3 regions of the Pseudactinotalea sp. Z1748 genome follow, and region 2 is predicted to be linked to each of the others. Evidence: riboswitches for the same ligand, from Rfam matches in the RefSeq annotation. Region 2 holds a riboswitch; each other region holds the start of a gene.
What was found. Region 2 has a riboswitch for S-adenosylmethionine ahead of ACO0LU_RS15860 (methylenetetrahydrofolate reductase). Riboswitches for the same ligand answer to the same signal wherever they lie in the genome.
Positions count from the first base shown of each region.

Region 1: another riboswitch for S-adenosylmethionine. It lies ahead of ACO0LU_RS14055 (hypothetical protein); the one in region 2 lies ahead of ACO0LU_RS15860 (methylenetetrahydrofolate reductase).
Region 3: another riboswitch for S-adenosylmethionine. It lies ahead of ACO0LU_RS04510 (O-succinylhomoserine sulfhydrylase); the one in region 2 lies ahead of ACO0LU_RS15860 (methylenetetrahydrofolate reductase).

Region 1 covers NZ_JBMPQB010000006.1:140,937-147,881, forward strand. The annotation lists gene nadD (nicotinate-nucleotide adenylyltransferase) at 1-226, opposite strand, end outside; gene ACO0LU_RS14040 (hypothetical protein) at 258-419, opposite strand; gene ACO0LU_RS14045 (glutamate-5-semialdehyde dehydrogenase) at 629-1,921, opposite strand; gene ACO0LU_RS14050 (cytidine deaminase family protein) at 2,048-2,458, shown strand; gene ACO0LU_RS14055 (hypothetical protein) at 2,469-3,473, opposite strand; SAM riboswitch class IV at 3,758-3,871, opposite strand; gene proB (glutamate 5-kinase) at 4,003-5,148, opposite strand; gene obgE (GTPase ObgE) at 5,243-6,730, opposite strand; gene rpmA (50S ribosomal protein L27) at 6,838-6,945, opposite strand, start outside.
Region 2 covers NZ_JBMPQB010000008.1:47,793-54,737, forward strand. The annotation lists gene icmF (fused isobutyryl-CoA mutase/GTPase IcmF) at 1-2,321, opposite strand, end outside; gene ACO0LU_RS15855 (MarR family winged helix-turn-helix transcriptional regulator) at 2,375-2,893, opposite strand; SAM riboswitch class I at 3,046-3,146, shown strand; gene ACO0LU_RS15860 (methylenetetrahydrofolate reductase) at 3,205-4,125, shown strand; gene metE (5-methyltetrahydropteroyltriglutamate--homocysteine S-methyltransferase) at 4,202-6,526, shown strand; gene ACO0LU_RS15870 (YtxH domain-containing protein) at 6,638-6,945, shown strand, end outside.
Region 3 covers NZ_JBMPQB010000002.1:46,452-53,396, forward strand. The annotation lists gene ACO0LU_RS04495 (hypothetical protein) at 1-32, opposite strand, end outside; gene ACO0LU_RS04500 (alpha/beta fold hydrolase) at 43-1,125, opposite strand; gene ACO0LU_RS04505 (NAD(P)H-dependent glycerol-3-phosphate dehydrogenase) at 1,236-2,297, shown strand; SAM riboswitch class I at 2,438-2,528, shown strand; gene ACO0LU_RS04510 (O-succinylhomoserine sulfhydrylase) at 2,534-3,757, shown strand; gene upp (uracil phosphoribosyltransferase) at 3,838-4,473, opposite strand; gene ACO0LU_RS04520 (nucleoside deaminase) at 4,716-5,147, shown strand; gene ACO0LU_RS04525 (NAD-dependent protein deacetylase) at 5,193-6,014, opposite strand; gene ACO0LU_RS04530 (ABC transporter substrate-binding protein) at 6,144-6,945, shown strand, end outside.

The sequences.
Region 1 (6,945 bases), on a different contig from region 2:
TGAACCGGGGGTTGGAGGCGGTAGCGATCACGGTCATCAGGTACCGGTGCTCGGCCAGGGTCACGTCGCGGTCCGACTTGAAGGGTTGCGCGCCGGTGGGCACGAAGATGACCTCGTCCAGATCGAACTCGTCGGCCACCTCACTGGCGGCAACCAGGTGACCGTGGTGGATCGGGTCGAACGTGCCGCCCATGATCCCGATCCGGGTGCGCGTGGGTGTGCTCACGTCAACTCCGACACTGTGTAATCGGGCAGCCTCACTTGTGACGCTGGCGGGTACCAACCGAGCGGAAGGCGAGCGTCACCAAGAGCAGGAACATCAAGATGGTGATGGACACTACTCCGTACCCCACGGGCGGCATCGGCACGTTCGATGCCTCAGCGGCCAATGCGGTGAAGGTCAGCAGCGAACTGCTCATCGACTCCGGTCCTCTCTGTTCCTGGCTCTACAGCCACAGTTTCGCACGTTCCCGCCCGGGTTCCTACCACCCCGGTGATGCTCGCCATACCAGGGGCGCTGCGCCGTCGATCATCCGAGAGCCAACTCTACCGCCCCGCTGACGCCGCCCACCTGCCGGGCCACGCGGTCCGGGCAGGTCCTCAGCGGATGCGCCTCACCGTCAGCCACTCAGGTTCGGATATGCCCGTCTCCCTCCACCACCCAGGTGGTGGTGGTCAACTCGGCAAGGCCCATCGGTCCGCGTGCATGCAGTTTCTGGGTGGAGATCCCGATCTCCGCGCCGAGGCCGAGTTGGCCTCCGTCGGTGAACCGGGTGGAGGCGTTGACCATCACGGCGGCGGAGTCCACCTCGGCGGTGAACCGCGCCACACTCCGGGTGTCCGTGGTGCAGATGGCCTCGGTGTGCCCGGAGGAGTAGGTACGGATGTGCTCCAGGGCCGCATCGATGTCATCGACGACGGCCACGGCCAGGTCGGCGCTGAGGTACTCGGTGGCCCAATCCTGCTCGGTAGCCGCGATCACGTCCACATTGCCCGGGGCCAGGGCGCGGGTGCGCTGATCGCCATGGATCCGCACACCCGCGCCGTCCAGTGCGTCCAGCGCCGCCGGCAGGAAGTCCGTCGCGGCTTCGGTGTGCACCAACAGGGTCTCCAGGGCGTTGCACACCCCTAACCGGTGGGTCTTGGAGTTCAGCAACAGGGACAGCGCCTGATCCAGCGGTGCGCCAGCATCGATGTACAGGTGACAGTTGCCCACCCCGGTCTCGATCACCGGCACCGTGGACTCGGTCACCACCGTCTGGATCAGTCCGGCCCCGCCGCGGGGGATCAGTACGTCGATGAGCCCACGGGCCCGCATCAGCGCCTGGGCGCCAGCGCGCCCGTAGGCGTCAATGGACTGCACCAGGTCAGCGGGCAGGCCGGCCTGCTCCAGTGCCTCACCCAGGACCGCCACGATCTCCTGGTTGGACTGCGCGGCGGCCGAACCCCCGCGCAGCACCACCGCGTTCCCGCTCTTGAGTGCCAGGCCGGCGGCATCGACGGTGACGTTCGGGCGTGCCTCGTAGATCATGCCCACCACCCCCATGGGCACCCGCACCTGGCGCACCCGCAACCCGTTGGGCAACGTGGACCCGTGCAACACCTCCCCCACCGGGTCCGGCAGGGCCGCCAGGTCCCGCAACGCCTCGGCGATCCCCTCGACCCGGCCGGCGTCCAGGGTGAGCCGGTCCAGCAGGCCCGGGCTCATCCCGCCGGCCTCCTCCCGGCGCACGTCGACATCGTTGGCGGCCACGATCCGCTCGGTGGCATCCACCAACGCATCGGCCATCCGGTGCAGTGCGGCGTCCTTGGTGGCCCGGGTGGCCCGCGCCAGGGCGCGGGCGGCCACCTTCGCGTCGGTGGCCACCTGCTGGACCTGCGCCGTCACGTCCGCGGCGGGCTGCGCCGTCGTCTGAGTCATGCAGCCAAGCCTACGCCGCCGCCGCGATCCCAGGCTGCGGCCGGTGCGCTGCGACCGTCGATCCGGGCCCGTCCGCCACGGGAACCGGCGAGGGCTGCCACACCGGTTCCCCCTAGGATCGTGCTTATGGACACCGCGTCGTTCTCCTCCCTGATCGCTTCGGCCCAGGAGTACCTGAACCCCAGCGAGGCGGAGGACCGGAAGTCGGGTGATGTCGCAGCCACCCTGGTGACGGCCGCCGGCGCGCGGTACTCAGGGGTGTGCATCGACACCCCGTGCGGAACCGGCTTCTGCGCCGAACACGCCGCTATCGCCGCGATGGTCACGGCCGGAGAGTTCCGTATCGCCCAGATCGTGGCAGTGTGGCGCGACGAGGCCGGCACCCTGCACGTGGTCTCACCGTGCGGACGCTGCCGCGAGTTCATCCGACAGATCGACCCGGCGAACATCGACACCCAGGTGATCCTCGGCCCGGGGCGCTCGGCACCACTACGCGACCTGTTGCCCGAGAACGACTGGCCGGCCGGGACCGCCTGAGAAGGACGGCTCATCGCACCCGCTCCGGGGCACGCCGGGAGCGAGCAGGCGTCGCCGCGGGCGTGACCGGAGCCGTCGCCGGCGTACGCAGCCCGAGTTCGGTCAGCGCCGGCAGCAGGTTCTGGGCCAGAGCCACCACATCGGTGGGTACCGAGGCCGGCACCACGGTGAACCCGTCGGCTCCGCCGGCCCGGACCCACGCGTTCCAGAGCGTGGCGAGGTCCTCGGCGGTCCCGATGGTGCGCAGAGCCGGCAGGCCGGAAGGCAGTTCCAGTGAGGACAGCAGATCCCAGCGTGCCTGTGCGCTGGCCCGATCTGCGGAGATCACCGTGTGCACATCGACCAGCACCTTGACGTCACCGGGTGCCCGGCCCCACTCGATTGCCGCTTCACGGATCGCAGCCCGGGCGGCACGGGCCTCCTCCAGGGTTGCCACCGACAGCCGTGCCACGTCAGCACGGGCCGCAGCCAACTCGGCGTCCACACCGTTGCGCACCGGTACCACCACCAGTGGGCGGACTGGTTCGCGAGCCACATCATCCACGGTGCGCTTGCGGGGGGCGGCCACCGGCGCGTTCAGCACCGCATCCACCGTGCGCGCACCGGTGCCCTGGGCGGTGGCGCCGTGCTCGAGTTGCCAGCCCGCGCGCTGGGCACTGGCCCGGTGCACCGAGGCGATGGCACCAGCGACGTGTTCGGGGCGCGTGATCCCCAGCGGAACTGTGGCCACCAGGGCGGCCCGGGTGGTGTGCCGGGCAAGGCGGGAGGTGGCCAGTGCCCCGTCCAGCCAGGCGTCCCGGCGCCGCTTACCACCGAGCCGGAATGTCTCATCCAGCGAGATCAGGTCTACCCCGCCCCGGTCGGCGAGGGAGGCCAGGCCGGCCAGGCGGCCCATGATGAATTGCTCGGTCTCGGCGTTGCGCTCGCGCTGCCAGTCCCGGGGCGCGCCGGCATTGGACAGATCCAATCCGACCAAGGACGCGGTCTCGTTCACAGATGCAGGTACAGCAGACATGGGGTGCTCACTCTCGGTGCAAGAAGGGCTCAACATTGCTGCCTCAGCGCGGGTCGCACGCCCGGTGTGTCACGCATCGGGCTCAGGTGCGCACCGACCGGCTGAGGGGTGGCGCCGAGGGGCCGTCAGAGGGCCCGAGGCTGCCGGTTGAGGTGTCGGCTCAGGCCGACATGAAGCAGCAACACATCGCACACATCACACAGGAGACGTGGCGTCGCTGGTACGCAAGGGTCCTGTCGGTGTGCATCGCTGTCTTCATCCTTCTGTCTGCACCGCTGGGAGCGGTGATGCGCTTGCCGGGGGCCATGTGGCCCGCGGCCAGGTCATCTCCCGGAGCACCCCGCCGCGCGGGGGGTTGCCGGTCAGCAAGCCGGGACTTGGCACTGACGCTCTGAACCTGGGATCAACCTATGAGTCGGATAGTTGTCGTGTCAACTACCTAAGGGCCGGGCGCCTTCGGTAGCCAGGACGCGGTCCCCGTGCGAGAGGCCGGAGCGCGCCGTCGGCTGATGCGACCGCCTCCCCGGCCTCAGTCGGTGCGGTCCAGCACCACCAGGTCATCCCGGTGCACCACCGCGCGGGCACTATCCGGGCCGAACTGCTCCCGCATCTGCACCGAGGTGCGGCCCAAACGCGCAGGGAGTTCCTCAGCGCTGTAGGAGGCCAAGCCTCGAGCCACCACCCGGCCGGCTGGGTCCAGCACGTCGATCGGGTCGCCGGCGTCGAACTCCCCCGTCACGTCCACCACGCCGGCCGCCAGCAGCGACTTCTTCCCGGCAGTGATCGCCTGCACCGCACCCTCGTCGACGCTGATCGAACCTCCGGTGTGCGCCGCGTGAGCCAACCACAGCCGCCGGGCATTGGTGCGCCGGCGGGCCGGCTCGAACCAGGTGCCCACGTCCTCCCCGGACAACACGGCCCCGGCATTGTGTGCCGCGGTCACCACCACCGGGATCCCGGCGCCGGAGGCGATCGCGGCGGACTCCAACTTCGAGACCATTCCCCCGGTGCCCACCGCCCCGCCTCGGGCGGTGACCTCGATGCCCTCCAGGTCTCGCCGGTCACGCACGCGTGCGATCCGCCGGGCACCGGGCAGCCGGGGCGAGCGATCGTACAGGGCGTCGACGTCGGTGAGCAGCACCAGGGCGTCGGCTTTGGACAGGTGCGAGACCAGAGCGGCCAGCCGGTCATTGTCACCGAATTTGATCTCCTGGGTGGCCACGGCGTCGTTCTCGTTGATCACCGGCACCACTCCCAGCGCCAGCAGTCGTTCGACGTTGCGCTGGACGTTGCGGTGATGTGCCCGGCGCACCACGTCCTCCACGGTGAGCAGCACCTGGCCAACGGTGAGCCCGTGGGCACCGAACGCGCGCGTGTAGTGCGCCATCAAGAGCCCTTGCCCGACGCTGGCCGCGGCCTGGGCGGTTGCCAGGTCCCGGGGCCGGCCGGTGAGCCCGAGGACGCCCAGCGCCGAGGCGATGGCCCCGGAGGAGACCAGCACCACCTGCCCACCCGCGCCCCGGCGACCGGCCAGGACCTCAACCAGCGCGGTGAGCTTGTGTACATCCAGCCGCCCAGCCGCGTCGGTGAGCGAGGAGGAGCCGATCTTGACCACGACTCGTCGGGCGCGACCGGGGTCCCCCAGTTCACGCCGGTCCGTCACGGTCTTGGTCACGGCACCATTGTGGCGCACCCGATCACGATTCGGACGGGACCGTCCATCTACTGGGCGCCCCGGGCCCCGTTCGGTGCGCGCCGATGAGGTGACCTCACTGCTCCCGGTCGGTCCACAACTCCTCGCGAGCGGCAGCCTTGGCGTCCATCCGGCTGTGGAACTCCTCGCGTTTCTCCGCCCGCGTAGGCCGCTGACGCTCCTCCAGACGCACGTCGGAGCCGCGAGCGCCCAGCAGTTCGGGGCCGGTCATCATGGTCGGCTCCCAGTCGAAGACCACGCCCTCGGGGCCGTCACCGATCACGACCTCCGCACCCGGGGTGGCGCCCGCTTCGAACAGTGCCTCCTCCACTCCCAGGCGGGCCAACCGGTCGGCGAGGTAACCCACGGCCTCATCGTTGGCGAAGTCGGTCTGGCGCACCCAACGCTCTGGTTTGGTGCCGGTGATCAGGAAGTACTCGTGGTCACTCCTGCGCCGGGTGACGGCGAACCCGGTTTCGTCCACCGCGCGGGGGCGCAGCACCGTCGGGGTGGGCTCCGGCGACGGGGCGGCCTCGCGGGCCTGTTGCACGATCTCGGCCAGTCTGAAGGACAGCGGCCGAAGGCCCTTGCGCGCCACCGCGGAGACCTCGAAAACCTCCAGGCCACGGGCCTCCAGGTCGGGCCGCACCAGATCGGCCAGGTCCTGGGCCTCGGGCACGTCCACCTTGTTCAGCACCACCAGCCGGGGGCGCTGCGCCAGCGGCACCCGGCCGCCTTCGATTCCGACATCGGCACTGTAGGCATCCAGTTCCGCCTCGATCGCGTCCAGATCGCTGATCGGGTCCCGGTTCGGCTCCAGGGTGGCGCAGTCCAGCACATGGACGATCACGGCACACCGCTCGATGTGTCGCAGGAACTCCAGGCCCAAGCCCCTGCCCTGGGAGGCGCCGGGGATCAGCCCGGGCACGTCGGCCATCGTGAACCGGGCCTGTCCGGCCTGGACCACTCCCAGGTTCGGTACCAGAGTGGTGAACGGGTAGTCGGCGATCTTGGGCCGGGCCGCGCTCATCGCCGCGATCAGGGAGGACTTGCCCGCCGAGGGGAAGCCGACCAGAGCCACATCGGCCACGGTCTTGAGTTCCAGTACCAGGTCCCGCTCCTGCCCGGGTTCCCCGAGCAGGGCGAATCCGGGAGCCTTGCGTTTGCGCGAGGCCAGGGCGGCATTGCCGAGCCCGCCGTTACCCCCGGCCGCGGCGACGTACTCGGTGCCGTGACCGACGAGGTCGGCCAGGATCTCGCCCTTGGCGGTCTTGACCACGGTGCCGTCGGGCACAGCGAGGACCAGGTGCTCGCCCTTCTTGCCGGTGCGGTTGTCCCCCATCCCCTGGGTGCCGTTGCCGGCGCGGCGGTGCGGAGAGTGGTGGTAGTCCAGCAGCGTCGTGACCTGGCTGTCCACCCGCAGGATCACGTCGCCGCCGGGTCCACCGTTGGCGCCATCCGGGCCCCCCAGGGGCTTGAACTTCTCACGGTGCACCGACACGCAGCCGTTGCCGCCGTCACCGCCGCGTACGTGCAACATCACGTGGTCGACGAAACTGGCCATCGCTACCCTCCTGTCGGTGGTGGTGGGTCGGGCGCCGGAACCGGCTGGGAATACGAAAGCGGGGGCGCCCCGACTGCTAGCCGGTGCGCCCCCGCCGATGTCGAATCTCAGGCGTCCACAAGCGTGACGTCGACGACCTTGCGGCCCCGCCGGCTTCCGAACTGAACCTGTCCTGCGGACAGCGCGTAGAGGGTGTCGTCCCTACCGCGAGCCAC
Region 2 (6,945 bases):
GGGTTCGCCCCGGCCTCGGCGATGTGATAACCGGAGATCGAGACCGAGTAGAAGTTGCGTACCCCGTTGTCGATGAACCACTGCTGGATGTCGCCCATCATCCGCAGCGAGAACTCGGTGGTGAACAGGCAGGTGTTCTGCCCCTGGTCCTCCTTGAGGATGTCGGCCTGCACGGTGCCGCGCACGTTCGCCAAGGCGTGCCCGCGTAACTCCTCGGCTTCGGCGGCGCAGGGCTCGCGCCCCTCGTCCTGGCGGAAGGCGTCCAGTTGCTGGTCGATGGCGGCATTGAGGAAGAACGCCAGCACGGTGGGTGCCGGCCCGTTGATCGTCATCGACACCGAGGTCGCCGGCGACACCAGGTCGAAGCCGTCGTAGAGGGCCTTCATATCCTCCAACGAGGCGATCGAGACACCGGAGGTGCCGACCTTGCCGTAGATATCGGGCCGGGCGGCAGGGTCGTGACCGTAGAGGGTGACCGAATCGAACGCGGTGGACAGCCGAGTGGCCGGCTGGCCCTCGGAGAGCAGTTTGAAACGCCGGTTGGTGCGGAAGGCGTCGCCCTCACCGGCGAACATCCGGGTCGGATCCTCATCGGCTCGCTTGAACGCATAGAGCCCGGCGGTGAACGGGAAGCGCCCGGGCAGGTTCTCCCGGCGCCAGAAGCGCACCATGTCCCCGGCGTCGCGGAAGCGCGGCAGCGCCACCCGGGGCACCTTCGTGCCGGACAGGGATTCCCGGGTCAGGCGGGTGGTGATGTCGCGCTCGCGCACCCGCACCGTGTGCTCGCTCCCGGAGTAGACCTGCACCGTCGCCGGCCATTGCTGCTGCTGCTGGAGCACCTCGGCCGGCAACGCCCGGCGTGCGTCCTCGGCAAGCCGGGCCACGTCGTCGTGCGCTTTGCCTGCCGCGGACAACTCCTCGAGCGCGAACTCCAGGTGCTGCACCCGGCTGGCCGCATCGGCGTAGGTCTCGGTGTCGGCATGGTAGCCCCGGACCGTCTCGGCGATCTCGGACAGGTAGCGCACCCGGGCCGCGGGGACCACCGGGGTGATCATCGAGGAGTACTGGACGTCGACTCTGGGCAACGCGCCCTCGCCCACCTCCAGCCCGCGTTCGCCGAGCCGGTCGCGCAACTCCTGGTACAGCGCCGTCACGCCGTCGTCGTTGAAGGTGGCCGCGGAGGTGCCGTAGACGGGCATGTCCTGCGGTGTGGAACCGAAGGCCTCCCGGTTGCGCACCATCTGGCGGCCCACATCGCGCAGCGCATCCATCGCTCCGCGGCGCTCGAACTTGTTGATCGCGACCACGTCGGCGAAGTCGAGCATGTCGATCTTCTCCAGTTGGCTGGCCGCTCCGAACTCCGGCGTCATCACATACAGCGACACATCGGCCAGCGGAACGATGCCCGCGTCACCCTGCCCGATCCCGGGGGTCTCGACGATGATGAGGTCGAAACCCGCGGCCTTGAGGATCTCGAGGACGGCCGGTACCGCCTCGGGCACCTCGCTGTGCCCGCGGGTCGCCATGGACCGGAAGTAGGTCTGCTCACCGCCCAGTGCGTTCATCCGGATCCGGTCGGCCAGCAGCGCACCACCACCCTTGCGGCGCGTGGGGTCGATGGCCAGCACCGCGATGCGTAACCGGTCGCCCTGGTCCACCCGGAAGCGGCGCAGCACCTCATCGGTCAGGGACGACTTGCCTGACCCCCCGGTGCCGGTGATACCCAGCACCGGCACCGGATTGCGCCCGGCGGCCTCGGCGTACCGGCCTCGGTCGGCCTCGCTGATGCGCCCCAGTTCGGCGCCGGTCACCGCCCGGGCCAGCGCGGTCCGGTCACCGGCCAGGACGTCGTGGACGTCGGCTCCACCGAGTTCCCACAGGTCGACGTCGGCCTGTTCGATGACCTGGTTGACCATCCCCGGCAGTCCGAGTCGTTGACCGTCCTCGGGGGAGAAGATCGTCACTCCCGATTCGCGTAGCCGAGTGATCTCCTCGGGCACGATCACGCCGCCCCCGCCACCGACCACCTTGATGTGGCCGGCACCGCGCTCGGCGAGCTGGTCGACGAGGTACTCGAAGTACTCCACGTGCCCGCCCTGGTAGGAGGAGACGGCAACCGCCTGGACGTCCTCCTCCAGGGCGGCTTCGGCGACCTCCTGCACCGACCGGTTGTGGCCCAGGTGCACCACCTCGGCGCCCTGGGACTGCATGATCCGGCGCATGATGTTGATCGAGGCGTCGTGCCCGTCGAACAGGCTGGCAGCGGTGACGACGCGGACCGGGTGCTCCGGCACATGCAGGGGTCGTGCGTGTTCGGTCATGGCGTCCTCGGCTCACCGTCGGGTGCATCTACTCCAGATACTAGGACATCCAACTATTCCTCGATAGGGGGTGGCTGCACCTGATCGCCGCCGTCGGCGCGCATCAGGCCCAGCAACTTCGTCAGTTCCCGAACCTGTTCGGGCGGCAGACCGGGCCGGGCGAAGACCTCGGCGTTGAGCGCGCTGGTCGCCTCCTCCACGGCCGTCCTCCCGGTGACGGTCAGGGAGGCCAGCACGACCCGGCCGTCGGAGTTGCTGCGCACCCGCTCCACGTAGCCCTGCCGCACCAGCCGCTCGACCAGGCTGGTCACGCTGGTCGGGTGCACCTGCAGCAATGAGCCCATCCGGGACATCGCCATCTCCCCTCCGGCGGCGAACGACAGTAACCGGAGCACCTCGTACCGGGCGAAGGTCAACTCCATCGGGCGCAGGACCGCATCGATGCGCTCGGCCAGCAACTGGTTGACCCGCACGATCGAGGTAACCAGGGCCATGCCGTCGGCGGCTTCGGCCCAGCCGTGCCGGACCCACTGTTGATGGGCCTGATGGATCGGGTCCCGGTCGGCGCGCACGCGACCACCCTACGGCGCAAGCCGAGTGCGCCCCGGGGGCGTTGCGGAGTGCTCACGAGCGTCACGGCGCCAGCCAGACCGGAATCTCAGGGGATGAGACAGGCGGGCTTTACTCTTGTGCCTGCCAGGCAGCAGGCCCGTAGTCTGGCTACCGACCATCCAGAGCGGCCGAGAGACCTGGCTCCACGACGCCGCAGCAACCCCCAACGGAAGCCTCCCGCGGGAAGGGTGCTCACGCCAGGACCGATGGAGTTCTTCATGCAGGCATCCCCCGACGGGCGCATCCGATGAGCACGGCTAGCCTTCTTCGTGTGCCCTCCGACCGACCGACCATCTCCTTCGAGCTCTACCCCCCGCGCTCGGAGAAGGGTGAGCGCGTCCTGGTGCGCACCCTCGCGGAACTGGCCGCGGCACAACCGGACTTCTTCTCCATCACCTACGGCGCGTCCGGCTCCACCCGGGAGACCTCACGGGAGTTGATCCGGCGGGTCGTCACCGAGACCGAGGTCACCCCGATCGCCCACCTGACCTGTGTGGGGGCCTCCGAGGAGGAACTGCGCGGGGTGATCGAGGACCTGCTCGACGAGGGGGTGCGCGACTTCCTCGCCCTACGCGGGGACCCGCCCGCGGGGCAACCGGACTGGGAGCCGCACCCGCAGGGGCTGACCCGCTCCAGCCAACTGGTGCGCCTGCTGCGGTCCATCGAGGCCGAACGGTTCGGCGATGCCGGTGCCACCACCGGGCAGGTGAACCCGCTGAGCATCTCGGTGGCGACCTATCCCGGCGCACTGCGCGACAAGACCGGCAACCCGGTGGTCGACCCGCGTGACATCGCCGCCCTGGTGGAGAAGCAGGAGGCCGGTGCCGACTTCGCGATCACCCAGATCTTCTACGACGCCGGGCACTACGCCGCGTTGCTGGAACAGGCCCGATCGGCCGGGGTGCACATCCCGATCCTGCCGGGGGTGATCCCGTTGACCGACCCGCGCCGGCTGCGCAAACTGCACCAGCTCACCGGCGTACGCCCCCCCGAGGAGCTGTTGGCCACGCTGGATGGAGCTGCCTCCAAGCAGGAGGCCTACCGGCTGGGCCTGCGGGCCACCCGCTCGCTGGTCAACGACATCCTCGCCCTCGGGGCACCCGGCCTGCACGTGTACACCTTCAACACCGCCACGCCGGCACTGGACCTGCTCTACGGGTCCGGGCTGCGTCCGGTTCCCACCCTGGCCTGAGCCTCGGCGAGGAGCGCACCCGCCCGGCCCCGCCGTCGTCGGCTTGATCTTCAACCGCACCCGAACAGGAAGTCTCATGACACAGCACACCCCGTTCCCCGCCGCCACCATCCTGGGCTACCCCCGGATCGGCCCGGATCGCGAACTCAAACGAGCCGTGGAGTCCTTCTGGGCCGGCCGCACCGACGCCGCCGAACTGACCGCCTCCGCACGCGCGCTGCGTGCGGACCTGCGCTCCCGCCTGCGCGGCCTGGGTCTGGACGCCCAGGACGCCTCGATCCCCTCCGACTTCACCTTCTATGACCAGGTGCTCTCGGTGGCCGCACAGGTGGGGGCGATCCCGGAGCGGTTCGAGGACCTGCGCGATCAGAACGGATCGCTGGACCTGGCCGGGTACTTCACCGTGGCCCGCGGGGAGGGTGACCGGGCACCGCTGGAGATGACCAAGTGGTTCGACTCCAACTATCACTACCTGGTGCCCGAGATCGGCCCGGAGACCACCTTCGATCTGGTTGAGACCCCCAGCGTGACAGCGTTCACCGAGGCCGCCGAGGACGGCGTGATCACCCGCCCGGTGCTGGTGGGTCCGATCACGTTCCTGCTGCTGTCCAAGGCCAGTGAGGCGGCCCCGGACGGCTTCAACCCGCTGGACCGTATCGATGACCTGACCGCGGTGTACGCCCGGTGGCTGGCCGCCTTCGCCGAGGCCGGTGCTCCCTGGGTGCAGCTGGACGAGCCGGGGCTGGTCTCCGACACCTGGCCGATCTCCCGGGCCGAACTCGGCGAACTGGTCTCCCGGGTCTACACCACCCTGGCCGGGGCGAGGCAGCGACCGGCGCTGTTCGTGGCCGCGCCCTACCACCGGCTGGGCAGCGCGTTCACCCCGTTGGCGGCCAGCGGGGTGGAGGCGATCGGGCTGGACCTGGTGCGCGGGGACATCCCCGACGGCGTGGCGGGCGCGGACCTGTCCGGGGTGACCCTGGTGGCCGGGCTGGTCGATGGGCACAACGTGTGGCGCACCGACCTGGACACCGCCCACGAGAAACTCACCGCCCTGCGCAGCGCTGCCGGGCCGGAGGCCACCGTGGCGGTGTCCACCTCCACCTCGCTGTTCCACGTGCCGCACACCGTGGCCGATGAACCCCAGCTGCCCGAGCAACTGCGGTCCTGGCTGGCGTTCGCCGATGAGAAAGTCGGTGAGGTCCGGGCCCTGGCGGCCGGGCCCGAGCAGGCCGCCGAGGCGTTCGAGGCCTCCCGCGCGGTGCGGGCCGATCGGGCCGGGGCCGAGGGGGTCAGGGTGTCCGCGGTGCGTGAGCGCACGGGCCGGCTGTCGAAGGCCGACTTCGCGCGCAGCGATTACCCCACCCGACAGGCCGCCCAGCGGGCGGCACTGGACCTACCGGAGTTGCCGACGACGACGATCGGGTCGTTCCCGCAGACCGCCGAGGTGCGGCGCGCCCGGGCGCAGGCACGACGCGGCGACATCACCGGCGAGGAGTACCTGGCGGCGATGCGCGCCGAGATCGACCGGGTGATCGCACTGCAGGAAGAGTTGGGCCTGGACGTATTGGTGCACGGCGAGCCCGAGCGCAACGACATGGTGCAGTATTTCGCCGAGAACCTCGACGGTTTCGCCGTCACCCAGAACGGGTGGGTGCAGTCCTACGGATCACGGTGCACCCGGCCCTCGATCCTGTGGGGTGATGTGTCCCGGCCCGAACCGATCACGGTGCAGTGGTCCACCTACGCCGCCTCCCGCACGGACAAGCCGGTCAAGGGCATGCTCACCGGTCCGGTGACGATCCTGGCCTGGTCCTTCGTGCGCGATGATCAGGCTCTGGGTGAGACCGCCAACCAGGTGGCCCTGGCGCTGCGCGATGAGGTGGCGGATCTGGAGGCGGCCGGGATCGGGCTGATCCAGGTGGATGAGCCGGCGCTGCGGGAACTGCTGCCGCTGCGCCAGGAAGAACACGAGGACTACCTGGACTGGTCGGTCAACGCGTTCCGGCTGGCTACCGCCGGCGCCGGGGACGCCACCCAGGTGCACACCCACCTGTGCTACTCCGAGTTCGGTGAGGTCATCGGGGCTATCGATGGCCTCGATGCCGACGTGACCTCGGTGGAAGCGGCCCGGTCCAAGATGGAGATCGTCCCGGACATCGCCGCCTCCTCCTTCGCCCGGGGGATCGGGCCGGGGGTCTACGACATCCACTCACCCCGGGTGCCCAGCACCGCCGAACTCACCGGACTGCTCCGGATCGCGCTGGGATCGGTGGACGCGCACCAGTTGTGGGTCAACCCCGACTGCGGGTTGAAGACCCGTGGCTATGAGGAGACCACGGCCTCGCTGCGCAACCTGGTGGCCGCGGCCAAGGAGGCGCGGGCGAGCGTGCGGACCTGATCCGGCCGGGGTTCATGCCGCGGGCCGACTCATGCCACAGCCCTCCCGGGGTGCGGTCGTGGCGAGCAGCGCTAGCGTTGGAGACCCAAAGACGATGAGGGAGTGGATGCCATGAAGGGCAAGGTCCTGTTTGTGCTGGGCGCCGCCGTGGGATACCTGCTGGGTAGCCGCGCCGGCCAGGAGCACTACGAGAAGGTCAAGGAGCAGGCGAAGAGCGTCTGGGAGAACCCGTCGGTGCAGGAGAAGGTCAACGCCGCGGAGAGCAGGATCGGTACCGTGGTGCGCGAGCAGGGCTCGCACGTGGCGGAGAAGATCAGCGGCACGGTCAAGAACAAGTTCGGCTCCGACTCCTCCGACTCCGTCGGCTCCGAGGATGTCCAGGCCCCGGCGGAGCCCTACCCTCCGGCCCCCCGTCCCCA
Region 3 (6,945 bases), on a different contig from region 2:
CGATCTGCGCTGGGATCGGCGTGCTGGGCCATGCGGGTGACTCTAGCGACGCACGGAACCACGACCGTCTCGCACCGTTCGTTGCGGCGGTGAGCGGGTCCAGCGTGGCCGGCGGAGTTGGTCGTCGGTCCAGTCCAGGACGGCTTGGGTGTACTCGGTCCGCACGGGTTCGGCGGACAACGCCAGGTCGTGCCGACCGCCCTCGAACTGGTGCACCCGCACATGCGTGCCCAGGAGCGGGGCGGAGCGTGTCATGTCCTCCACCTTCAGCACCGCATCGGTACGGGCCAGGTCCTCCGGGCTCGGGCGTGTGGGATGACCGGAGGCGCCGCTGGTGCACACCAGCACCGGGGCAGTGATGTCCAGACCGCGCCGGACCCGGTGCTGGGCCCGGACCACCGACGCGAGCCAACCGGCGCGCACCGGGAAGGCCGCGAGCGGTTTCCAGTGGAGGTTGTAGTCGAACTCGCCATCGGATTCGGCGTGCACGCTGCGCCCGTAACCCTCGTCCAGGGTGCTGACCACCAGGTGCGGGGCGACCCGGCCCAGGATCCTCACCAGCGGCCGCAGGAGACGGCGCGCCGGTGCCGGCCGGTTGAGGTCGAACCACGGGCTGTTCAGCACCACCGCGTCGATCAGGGCGGGGTTGCGGTCGGCGTACAGCGCGGCCATCAGGGCGCCGGTGGAGTGGCCTACCAGCACCACCTGAGCAACCCCGGTGGCGTGGATGGTACGCACGGCGGCGGTGATCTCCTCGGCGTGTACGCCGATCCCGTTGGACCAGCCGGGCCGGCGCCCGGTGCCGATGGAGCGGCCGTGGTCGCGCAGGTCCAGGGCGTAGAAGTGGTATCCACGCGCGGCCCAGGCAGCGCCGTGCTCGGCCTGGAAGAAGTAGTCGGCGAACCCGTGCAGATACAGCACCGCCGCCTCAGGGTGACGGCGACGGTCCGTTGGCCCCGCCCGGTGGCGCACCAGGGTGGCAACCGGGGTTCCGCAGCCGTCGGGACGCAGGCTGAGGGTGCGCGCCCGCCAGGGCTCTCCGAGGACGTCGGGAACCCAGGTGCCTTCATCACCGGAGGCCCCGTCGTCGTCGGCCGGGTACGAGGTATCGGGAGAGGTGCTCACCACCCCATCCTCACACCTGAGCCGCGGGCGGGTGGTGAGTACGCTGGTTCCAGCCAGAACTCGGCACGCGCACGCGGGGTCGAGTGCCGCGACCGAGGAGGAGATAACGCATGAGTGCTGTGGCGATCCTGGGGGCCGGCATCATGGCCTCCGCCCTCACCGTGCCGCTGACCCGCAACGGGCATCGGGTCCACCTGGTGGGCACCCACCTGGACACCGAGATCATCGACTCCATCCAGCGCACCGGCGTGCACCCGCACCTGGGGATCGCGTTACCGGAGGGGGTCACGGCCTTCCAGCTGGAGCAGGCGCGGGAGGCGTTCGAGGGGGCCGAGGTGGCCATCAGCGGGGTGAACTCCTTCGGGGTGGCCTGGGCCGGGCAGCAACTGAGCGCTCTGCTGCGGCCCGGGATGCGGGTGCTCTCGATCACCAAGGGCATGGACGCCGATGAGGCGGGGAACCTGCGCATCCTCCCCGAGGTGCTGATGGAGCAGGTGGGCGCCGAGTTGTCCGGACAGGTGACGTGGTCGGCGATCGTGGGACCCTCCATCGCCGGGGAGGTCGCGGTGGAGCACGACACCGCCGTGGTGTTCACCGGAACCGATCAGGAGTCCCTGGACTCCTTGGCGCGTATGTTCCGCACCGACTCCTATCACGTGTGGACGTCCACCGACCTCATCGGGCATGAGGTCGGCGCCGCCACCAAGAATGTCTACGCCTTCGCGGCCGGGTTCATGGAGGGGCTGCTCGACGCCGCCGGCATGGGCGCCGCGCAATACCGCCGGTACAACTACGGAGCCGCGGTGTTCGCCCAGGGCACCCGGGAGATGCTGCGGTTCATCGAACTGCTCGGCGGGGACCGGGAGACCACCACCGGTCTGGCCGGTGTGGGAGACATGTTCGTCACCTCCATGGGTGGACGGAACGTGCGGGCCGGTCGCTACGTGGGGTCGGGGGTGCCGTTCTCGGAGGTGCGCGACCAGCACATGAAGGGCGTCACCTTGGAGGGGGCGGCCGCGATCGAGGTGATCGGGGCGGCGATCGAGAAGCTCACCGAGCGCGAGGTGATCGGGGCCGCGGAGTTCCCGCTGCTGCGCCACCTGTACGGGATCATCGCCCACGATGAGCCACTGGCGATGCCGTTCGAGGACTTCTTCGGCGGGATGCGCTGACGCGGGGTTCACGCGCGCTGCGGGGGTGACGCGCAGCCGGCGTCGCGGCCTGCCGGCGTCGTGCACTCTGGGCGTCTCGCAGTGTGGGACGGCCCGGGGTCGACGTTGGCCGGCCCGGTGTCGGGACGTAGCGTGGCGCGCGACCATCCAGAGCAGCCGAGAGATCTGGCTCGACGACGCTGCAGCAACCCCCGCCGGCACGGACGGTGCTACCGCCAGGAACGATGGAGGCAGCCATGAGCGATCCACAACCCCGATGTTCCCTGCCCGAGGGTGTGGGAGCGGCCACCGTGGGCGTGCGCGGCGGCCAGCAGCGCACCGAGTTCGGCGAGATCGCTGAGCCGATGTTCCTCACCCAGGGCTACGCCTACGAACGGGCCGCCGACGCCGAGGCGGCCTTCGCCGGTGAACTCGACATCTTCACCTACTCCCGCTACTCCAACCCCACCGTTGCCGCATTCGAGGAACGGATGCGCCTGCTGGAGGGAGCGGAGGCCTGCTACGCCACCGCCAGCGGGATGTCCGCGCTGTTCGCCGCGATCGCCCCGCTGGTGAAACAGGGCGGGCGGATCGTGGCCGGCAGGGCGCTGTTCGGGTCCACCTTCGTGGTGCTGGACCAGATCATGGGCCAGTGGGGGGTCAGCACCGACTACGTCGATGTCCACCGGATCGAGGACTGGGAGCGGGCCCTGGCCACCCCGGCTGACCTGGTGCTGTTCGAGACCCCCTCCAACCCGATGATGGACCTGGTCGATATCGCTGCGGTCTCACGGCTGGCCCACCGCGCCGGTGCGCTGGTGATCGTGGACAACGTGTTCGCCACTCCGGTGCTGCAGCGGCCCCTGGAGTTCGGCGCCGACATCATCGTGTACTCGGCCACCAAGCACATCGACGGGCAGGGCCGGGTGATGGGCGGGGCGGTGCTGGGCCCGCGCGAGATCATCTGCGGCCCGGTGCAGGACTTCATTCGAAACACCGGTCCCACCCTCAGCCCGTTCAATGCCTGGGTGCTCCTGAAGGGCTTGGAGACGCTCGCCCTGCGGGTGCGGGCCCAGAGCGCGGCGGCGCGGGAACTGGCCACGTGGCTGGAGGGGCATCCCGGGGTGGCCTCGGTGCGGTACCCGCTCCTGGACTCCCACCCCCAGCAGGTGCTGGCCAAGGAACAGATGAGCGGCGGTGGGACCGTGGTCACCTTCGATGTGGCCGCCGACGGCGCCGGTGCTGCCGAGCAGGTCAAGGAGCGCACCTTCGCGGTCCTGGACGCCCTGCGGATCGTGGACCTGTCCAACAACCTGGGCGATGTGAAGTCGATGGCCACCCACCCGGCCACGACGACGCACCGCAAGCTGGGTGCGGCCGGTCAGGCCGCGATCGGGGTCACCCCCGCCACCGTGCGCCTGTCGGTAGGCCTCGAGGACGTGCCGGACCTGCGCGCCGACCTCGACCAGGCCCTGCGCTGACTTCGCGGCAGATGCCCTGACCTCGGGTGCGAGGTGGCGCGCGATCACGGTGGATGCCGCGAAGTCAGCGGGCTCTCGGGTCAGACGACGCCGTAGAGGCGGTCGCCGGCGTCGCCCAGGCCGGGCACGATGTAGGCCTTCTCGTTCAAGCCCTCGTCCACCGCGGCAGTCACGATCGTCACGTCCGCGCGATCCCCCACAGCATCCTCCACCGCGCCCAGCCCTTCGGGTGCGGCGAGCAGACAGATTGCGGTCACGTCGCGGGCACCGCGTTCGAACAGGTACTCGATCGAGGCCACCAGGGTGCCGCCGGTTGCCAGCATCGGATCCAGCACGAAGCACTGCCGCCCGGTGAGGTCATCGGGCAGCCGGTTGGCGTAGGTGATCGCCTCCAGGGTGTCCTCATCGCGCTGCAGGCCCAGGAACCCGACCTCCGCGGTGGGCAGCAGCCGGGTCATCCCCTCCAGCATGCCCAGTCCGGCGCGCAGGATGGGCACCACGATCGGCTGTGGATCGGCCATCCTGGTACCGATGGTGGAGGTGACCGGGGTGGAGATCCGCACCGGCTCGGTGCTCACCTCCCGGGTGGCCTCATAGGCCAGCAGGGTGACCAGCTCCTCGGTGAGTTGGCGGAACGTGGGAGACGGCGTGCGCTCATCCCGCAGGGCCGTGAGTTTGTGGGCGATCAATGGGTGCTCGACTACGTGCAGGCGCATGACGCCCAACCTACCGACCAGGCACACTGGCCACCATGACAACGGGCCCTCAGCAATCAGGTTCGGATCACACCGGCACCGCTCCGACCGCGGGTGCAGGTGCCGACCGCAGTCGTGGGGGTGGTGCCGACCGCGGCGATGGGGGTGCGGCCGGCAGGCGTGGGGGTGCGGGACGCAGCCGCAGCCCGGGTGCCGATCCCACTGCCGATCCATCCATTCCCCGGCCCGGCGATGCGGCCGCGATGCGCCTGGCCCTGCGCGAGGCAGCCACGGCCGGCGCCGCCGGTGACGTGCCGATCGGGGCGGTGGTGCTCGACCCCGAGGGTGAGGTGGTCGCCGTCGGGCACAACGCCAGGGAGGCCAGTGCCGACCCGACGGCTCATGCCGAGGTCCTCGCCCTGCGCGCGGCCGGGAGGGCGATGGGCAGTTGGCGCCTGACCGGGTGCACGCTGGTGGTGACGCTCGAGCCGTGCGCGATGTGCGCCGGGGCGGCGGTGCTGGCCCGGGTGGCCCGGGTGGTGCTGGGGGCCTGGGACCCAAAGGCGGGCGCGTGCGGATCCACCCGTGACATCGTTCGCGACTCCAGATTGCCGCACCGAGCGGAGGTGACCGGTGACGTGCTCGGCCCAGAGTGCGCCCAACTGCTGCGGGACTTCTTCGCCGAGCGGCGCTGAGCGGCCCGCTTTCCCAGAGGCGAGCAATGGGGCCGGTCCGGTCCGCTACAAGGGGGCCGGTAGCGCGGCCACCAGCGCCGTGAGTGTCTCGGAGGTGCCGGCGGGCACCAGCACGTCGGCCAGTGCATCACCCCGGGTGCTGCCGCGGTTCACGATCGCCACCGGTCGGCCGTTCCTGGCGGCGTGACGCACGAACCGCAGACCCGACATCACCGCCAGGGAGGAGCCGAGCACCACCAAGGCCTCGGCGTCGTCGACCATCGCGTAGGCACGGGCGACCCGGTCCTTGGGGACGTTCTCCCCGAAGTAGACGATGTCGGGCTTGAGGATCCCCCCGCACACCGGGCAGGGCAGCACGCGGAAGCCCTCGGTGGCCTCGATCACCGCGTCGGCGTCCGGGGCGATCTCCACGTCGGCGACGCTGACGTCATCGGCGAAACCAGGGTTGAGTTTTTCCAGTTCGCGGTGCAGTTCGGTGCGTGTCATCCGATGGCCGCAGGTGAGGCAGATGACGGCGTCGTAGTGACCGTGCAGGTCGATCACCCGCTTCGAGCCGGCGGCCTGGTGCAGTAGGTCCACATTCTGGGTGATCACCCCGTTGACCAGTCCGGTGGCCTCCAGGGCGGCCAGTGCCCGGTGCCCACGGTTCGGTTCGGTGGTGCGCATGTGCCGCCAGCCCACGTGGTTCCGGGCCCAGTAGTGGCGGCGGAAGCCGTCGTCGGACACGAACTGCTGGTAGGTCATCGGGGTCCGCGGCGGGGAGTCCGGGCCCCGGTAGTCGGGGATTCCGGAGTCGGTGGACATCCCCGCACCGGTCAGAGCCGTCCACTGCCTGCCGCGCAGCAGGTCCACCAGTTCGTCCGTCATGTCGCTCACGCCGAAAGCCTACGGCTGCGGGGCGGCGAGTGAGGTGCCGGGTGCTCGCCGTGCGTAAGGAAGTGCCCGGCGATATCGTCCACCAGACGGCCATGGCACGGAAGGCGACGGAGGCGGGTCATGATCTCCCCTGACATTTCTCGACGACACCTCCTCGGACTGGGTCTGGGGCTCGGGGCCGGCACAGCGCTGGGGCTGGCTGGGTGCGCGCCCGCCACGTCCAACCCGAACGACGGCCCGACGCTGCCCCCCGCGGACGGTCCGATCCGGTTGACGTACTGGTCCTGGCTGAAGGACCTTCAGGTGGTCTGCGACATCTGGAACGAGGCCAACCCGGACGTGCAGGTGGAGGCGGTCTGGATCCAGGGCGGCAACGCCGGTGGGTACCAGAAACTCTTCTCCGCCCTCGCCTCCGGCGGCGGCCCGGACATCGGGCAGGTGGAGTTCCGTCAGATTCCCGCGTTCCTCCTGGTCAACGGCCTGGTGGAGATCGGGCGGTACGGCATGGGCGAGGTCACCAACCGGTACGACGAGGCCCTGATCAACCAGATCACCTTCAACGACGGAATGTTCGGGGTGCCCCAGGATTCGGGCCCCGTCGGCTTCTACTACCGCCACGACCTGTTCGACTCCATCGGCGCGCAACCACCGGGCACCTGGGAGGAATGGTTGGAACTGGCCCGCGAGGTCCGCGCCACCGGGGCGTACCTGGAGGCCTTCGACGTCGGGGACACCTCCCCGTTCGCCGCCTACGCCACCCAGGCGGGAGCGAACTGGTGGCAGATCGACGGCGATTCCTGGGTGGTGAACATGACCGATGAGGCCACCCTGGAGGTCGCGGACTTCTTCGACCGTGCCGTGGACGAGGACCTGCTGCACACCGGCTTCGGCCCCTACTCCCCGGGATGGTTCGCCGCGGCCG